DNA from 2 places in the Fructilactobacillus sp. YLN 2412 genome. Region 2 is predicted to be linked to the other one. Evidence: predicted binding sites of a transcription regulator. Region 2 holds the regulator's gene; the other holds the start of a gene.
The links. The regulator HrcA, encoded in region 2, represses chaperone genes, less so after heat shock. The targets are predictions, from matches to a motif close to TTAGCACTCNNNNNNNNNGAGTGCTAA.
Positions count from the first base shown of each region.

Region 1: the regulator HrcA is predicted to act here: its motif matches at 2,017-2,043, upstream of groES (co-chaperone GroES).

Region 1 is NZ_CM183165.1:1,035,644-1,039,079, reverse strand. It holds gene AC0GLR_RS05255 (ABC-F family ATP-binding cassette domain-containing protein) at 1-1,138, opposite strand, end outside; gene AC0GLR_RS05250 (redox-sensing transcriptional repressor Rex) at 1,293-1,928, shown strand; gene groES (co-chaperone GroES) at 2,074-2,358, shown strand; gene groL (chaperonin GroEL) at 2,399-3,436, shown strand, end outside.
Region 2 is NZ_CM183165.1:605,113-608,548, forward strand. It holds gene truB (tRNA pseudouridine(55) synthase TruB) at 1-351, shown strand, start outside; gene ribF (riboflavin biosynthesis protein RibF) at 362-1,300, shown strand; gene hrcA (heat-inducible transcriptional repressor HrcA) at 1,399-2,433, shown strand; gene grpE (nucleotide exchange factor GrpE) at 2,446-2,985, shown strand; gene dnaK (molecular chaperone DnaK) at 3,034-3,436, shown strand, end outside.

The DNA.
Region 1 (3,436 bases), 430 kb from region 2:
GTTGACCTAAAATTGTTTTTAACAAAGTTGATTTTCCAATTCCATTGGGACCAAAAACAGCCATTCGTTGATAACGTTTTAAGTGAATGCTGATGGGATAGCTTAGAATCTTGTCTTGATATCCAATCGCTAGATTATCAACATCTAAAACTACATTTCCACTTTTTCGTTCAGGATTAAATCTGAATTTAGCAGTTTTGTGAGTATTACTGGGTTTATCAATGATTTCCATTTTGGCTAATTGTTTTTGACGCGACTGCGCTCTTTTGGTAGTAGAAGCTCTTACAATATTTTTTTTGACGAAGTCTTCTTCTTTTTTGATTTTTTTCTGTTGTTTTTCAAAATCTTTTTCAGCAATTGTTTGACGATGAATTTTCTCTTTAGTGAAATTACTGTAATTACCTTTATAGTAATCCATTTTTCCGTTATCTAAATTATAGATTTCATTCACAACTTTATCCATAAAGTAACGATCATGAGAAATAATCAAGAGTGCACCATTATAAGCTTGCAAATAATTTTCCAACCAGTCTGTAGTTTCCATATCAATATGATTGGTTGGTTCATCTAGAACTAATAATTGTGGTTTTTCTAGCAAAAGTTTGGCAATGGCGAGGCGAGTTTGTTGTCCACCAGAAAGTTCATTGATTTTACGATCAAAGTCGAATTCTTTAAAACCAAAACCACTTAAAACTGTTCTGATTTCTGCTTTATAACCATACCCATTTTTTCTTGTGAAATCGGCTTGTAATTCATCATAACGTTTTGAAACTTCCGCTAATTTTTCTGGATTTTCAATTGTTGTTGAATCACTGATTTCTGCTTCAAGTTTGTGAAGTTGTTGTTCTTCTTTAATGACACCAGCAAAAGCTGTTTCCATTTCATTTAAAATCGATTTATTAGAATGTAGTCCAGTATTTTGAGGGAGATAGCCAATGGTTAAATTTTTCTTTTTAGTAATTGTTCCTTCACTAACTGATTCAATACCAATCAACATTTTTAAAAGAGTTGATTTACCAGCACCATTTTGACCTACTAGACCAATATGGCTTTTTTCACTGATAGTTAAATTAATATCTTTAAATAAAATCTCACCATTAAATCTTTTAGTTAGATTATTGGCTTGTAATATAATCACGAAGACACCTACTTTCTGTGATAATTTTATCATATTCTAGAAGAAAGCCTGTTTAATAAATAAGTAGATTTTCACAAACTTTAGTTTTATCGTTTGTTTTTGTGGTAAACTTAATAATACTAGAATTTTGTAATAATAAAAGGAGTATGAATTAATGGTAGAAACAAAAATCCCGCGTGCAACCGCTAAACGGTTACCGTTATATTATCGTTATTTAAATACTCTTCATGACGGTGGTAAAACGCGAGTTTCTTCTACAGAATTAGCAGACGCTATTCACGTTGATTCAGCCACTATTCGAAGAGATTTTTCTTATTTTGGTGCTTTAGGCAAACGTGGTTATGGATACGATGTTGACAATTTGATGGAATTCTTTAAGAATATTTTACATCAGGATCGACTCACAAATGTAGCATTAGTCGGAGTTGGTAACTTAGGGCATGCTTTGCTTAATTTTAATTTTCACCAGGATAGTAATATTCGCATTTCTGCAGCTTTTGATGTCAATCCTAAAAATATTAACACTATCCAAGGGGGAGTTCCAATTTATCCCATGAGTCAAATGGTTACTCAACTAAAGGAACAACAGATTAGTGTTGTGATTTTAACGGTTCCATCAGATGTGGCTCAAGAAGTTGCCAATCAAGTTGCTAAAGCAGGGGTAAAAGGAATTCTTAATTTTACTTCAATTCGATTATCAGTTCCTGATGATATTCGCGTTCATAACGTTGATTTAACCAATGAATTACAAACTTTAATTTACTTTATTGATCATTACGATCAAAAATAGTAGCAAGCATTCTAATTAACTAGAATGCTTTTTATTTTGGGCAAAATTCTTGCAATAAATTGGTGATGGCGATATATTAATAATGTAGTTAGCACTTGAATAGTTCGAGTGCCAAAATAAAATGAAATTAATTGGAGGGGTTATCATGTTACAACCACTTGGTGATCGTGTAATTATTGAAGTTCAAGATCAAGAAGAAAAATCAATTGGTGGAATTGTATTAGCTGAAAACGCTAAGCAAAAACCAACGCAAGGAAAAGTAGTTGCTGTTGGTGAAGGTCGAGTTCTTGATAACGGTACGAAGGTTGCTCCAGTAGTTAAAACTGGAGATTTAGTTATGTTTGACAAGTACGCAGGTACCAAAGTTGAATATGATGAGAATTCATACTTAGTAATGCACGAAGGCGACTTACTCGCAATTATTAAATAAAAAATTAAACGATTAAAAATATTATTATGAGGTGATTAAAATGGCTAAAGAAATTAAATTTTCTGACGATGCTAGAAGTTCAATGCTTAAAGGTGTTGATAAACTAGCAGATACAGTTAAAACTACTATGGGTCCTAAAGGTCGTAACGTTGTTTTAGAAGAAACAGCTGGTGATCCAACAATCACTAACGATGGTGTTACCATTGCTAAATCAATTAGTTTACCTGACCATTTTCAAAATATGGGAGCTAAATTAGTATCTGAAGTTGCATCAAAAACTAATGATGTTGCTGGAGATGGTACTACAACTGCGACTGTTTTGACACAAGCAATCGTTAAAGAAGGTATGAAGAATGTTACTGCTGGTGCAAATCCAGTTGGTGTCCGTCGAGGAATTGAAAAAGCAACTGAAACAGCTGTTGCCAGTCTTCACAAAATGAGTCATAAAGTTGAAAACAAAGATGATATTGCACAAATCGCTTCAATTTCATCTGCAAGCAAAAAAGTTGGTAGCTTAATAGCTGAAGCAATGGAAAAAGTTGGTAAAGATGGAGTAATTACCATCGAAGATTCTAAAGGAGTTGATACCAGCTTAGACGTTGTTGAAGGAATGGAATTTGATCGTGGTTACATGTCACAATACATGGTAACTGATCAAGAAAAGATGGAAGCTGATCTTGATAATCCATACATCTTGATTACTGATAAGAAGATTAACAACATGCAAGATATCATGCCATTACTACAATCAGTAGTTGAACAAGGTCGTTCATTATTAATTATTGCTGATGACATTGGTGGTGAAGTTCTTCCTACTTTGGTATTGAACAAAATGAGAGGGACATTTAACGTAGTTGCAGTTAAAGCTCCTGGATTTGGTGATCGTCGTAAGGCTCAACTTCAAGATATTGCTGTTTTGACTGGTGCTACTGTTATTAGTGATGATCTTGGACTTGAATTAAAAGACACTACTGTTGAACAATTAGGTCAAGCAAACAAGGTTAATGTTACCAAAGATACGACTACTATCGTTGAAGGTAAAGGAAACCAAGATGCAATTTCTAAACGAGTTGCTGAA
Region 2 (3,436 bases):
GGCAAGCAATTTAATATTCCTGCTGTGATGTCACAATTAACTAGAATTGAAAGTGGGGGTTTTAATTTAAATCAAACCGTAACTTTTTCACAATTAGAAACAGCTTCCAAGCACAATGAAATTGAAAAGCTGGTTTATCCCATCGATAATGCTCTCAAAGCCTATCCACAAGTTGAACTTTCCAAATCACAATGGGAATTAGTTCAGCATGGCGGTTTTATTGACACTAGAGAAGTTAATACTACTGAAGCTAAAATAGTTTTAAGATATAATGAAAAGACTAGAGCGCTTTATTATAAAGATGCTGAAAATAATAGATATAAACCATTTAAAATGTTTAATCTTGATTAGAGGATTGGTTATGCAGGTAATTAAATTATCGGATTCAATTAATAATAGTTTAAAAACAAAACCAGCTGTAATTGCAATGGGTTTTTTTGATGGTGTCCATTTAGGTCATCAAGAAGTTATCAAAACTGCAAAAAAAATCGCAGATAAAAATGGACTTCCTTTAGCAGTTTTGACTTACGACCACCATCCCGCATTGGTTTACCATAAATTAAAAGGCAATGCCGCTCGTTATTTAACTATTTGGGATCGAAAACAACAACTATTTCAAGATTTAGGTGTGGATATTGTTTATCAAGTAAATTACAACTATCAGTTTCAGTCACAAAATCCCCAAAAATTTGTCGATGATTTTTTGTTGAGATTAGATCCTCAAACAGTTGTAGCAGGGTTTGACCACACGTATGGGGCTAAAAATGCTAAGATGTCGGATTTGCCTAACTACGCTAAAGATCGATTTAAAATTGTAACAGTACCGGCTGATAAACTTGATCGGAAAAAGATTAGTTCGACTAGGATTAGGAAAAATTTGGAAGCTGGTCACATTGAAACTGTAAATCATCTTTTAGGATATCGATTTGAAACTAGTGGAACCGTGGTGCATGGGTTTGCCCGTGGTAGAACATTAGGTTTTCCAACTGCTAATATTGAATATAGTAATTTGCAACAAATGCCAGTTGAAGGAGTTTATGTTGTTAAAATTATGGTTGGACAACAATGGTATGGAGGCATGGCATCGATTGGTAGAAATGTTACTTTTGGTAGTCAAAACCCAATCACATTAGAAATAAATATTTTTGATTTTAACCAGAATATTTATGGCAATCATGTGCAGGTACAATGGATGTCTAAAATGAGAAATGAAGTTAAATATAATGGCAAAAAAGAGTTAATTAAACAATTACAACAGGATGAAATTGATGCTCGCAATTTTATTAAATTAAACTGTTAAATTATAAGCATCATTCTTGACCTTTATTACATTCCTTGATAAAGTATAAATGTACCTTAGCACTTGGGAAGAGAGAGTGCTAAAAAGGAGTGATGGGAATGCTCACTGAGAGACAGAACCTGATACTTAAGTACATTGTGGATTATTATTCTGAAACTGGAGATCCAGTTGGTTCTAAAGCTTTAGCAAAGAAGTTACCAATTAATGTTAGTTCGGCTACCATTCGGAATGAAATGGTTATTTTAAGTAATTATCATTTAATTGATCAGGTGCACACGTCATCTGGAAGAATTCCTTCTACTCAGGGATATCGTTATTATGTGGATAATTTGGCTAAGCCATTACCTCTTGATAATAAATATCGAGATTATATTAGTACTTCATTGAGTGGATCTTTTCGACAAATTGATGATATTGTACGTCAATCGGCAAAGATTCTTTCTCAAGTAACGGATTATGCAGCAATGACTTTTAGTCCTGAAAATCCAAGTAATGATATTATCAATCATTTTCAATTGGTTCGATTAAATGACCACCATTTAATGGCGGTTATTGTAATGGAAAATGAACAAGTAGAAAGTCAGTCTTTTTTGGTTAAACAAGAAGTAAATGCTAGCCAGATTGAAATGTCTACTAATCTTTTGAATCATCATCTTTCCGGGTTAACGACGAGCCAAATTATGATTAAAATTCAAGATGGTTTTTTTGATAATTTGAAACTATATATTAAAGATACAACTCCTATTCTAAATGCATTTAAGTATTTGATCCAAAAAGTTGTTTCTGATCGTTATTTTGTAAGTGGAAGATTAAATTTATTTAATCAAAATCATGATTTAAAAAATGCTAAACCGTTATATTCATTTTTGAATGAAAATTCGCGTTTAACTGAAATTTTGAATCATAGTTCTCAACCAATTTCAGTTCAAATTGGTTCTGAGTTGCAAGACGATATTTTGAAAGATTATAGCCTGATTGCAGGGACTTATGATGTTGGAATTCATGGTATTGGTCGAATTGCAGTTATTGGTCCGACTAGGATGGAATATCCTAAAATATTAGGATTAGTTGATGCGTTTCGTACTGAAATGCAAGAACAAATCAAAAATTATTATCACAGTTATGATCAGTAAAGGAGAATGATTATGGCAGATAAACATTCAGATGAAAAAGAAAATATAAAAGAAGATCAAGAAGCTGTTACTAAGGAAGATAAGAATGTAGCTGCTGAAGATGGTGAAGTTGTAAATTTAAAAAAACAACTTGATGAAGCACAAAATGATTATTTAAGAGCTCAAGCAGAAATTCAAAATATGCAAAAGAGCAATCAAAAAGAACAAAGTAATCTTGCTAAGTTTGGGGCTCAAGGACTTGCAAAGGATATTATTCCAGCAATGGATGATTTAAAACGTGCCCTAGAGGTTAAAGTTGATGACGAAAGTGGCCAACAATTAAAATCGGGGATTGAAATGGTTTTCAAACATCTAAAAAAAGCTTTAACTGATAATAATATTAGTGAGATTGACGCTGCAGATGTTGATTTTAATCCAGAACTTCATCAGGCAGTGCAAACTGTTGCTGCTAGTGAAGAACATCCAAGTGGTACAGTAGTACAAGTTTTACAAACTGGTTATGAACTTGCTGGTCGGGTGATCCGTCCAGCAATGGTAGTTGTGGCACAGTAGTTGCAATTATCTATAAAAATTAAAATAAATTAAAAAAGGAGTATTAAAATGGCAAGTAATAAAATTATTGGTATTGATTTAGGTACTACTAACTCAGCTGTTGCAGTTATGGAAGGTGGAAAACCAAAAATCATCACTAATCCTGATGGTTCAAGAACAACTCCATCTGTAGTTGCATTTAAAGATGGTGAAATTCAAGTCGGTGAAGTTGCCAAACGACAAGAAATCACTAACCCTAATACTGTTCGTTCAATTAAGAGTCACATGGGTGAAGAAGGCTACACTGTTGATATTGATGGAAAGAAATATACTCCACAACAAATTTCAGCAATGATTCTTCAATATATCAAGGGTTACGCTGAAGACTATCTTGGCGATACAGTTAGCGAGGCTGTAATTACTGTTCCCGCTTACTTTAATGACGCTCAACGTCAGGCAACTAAAGATGCTG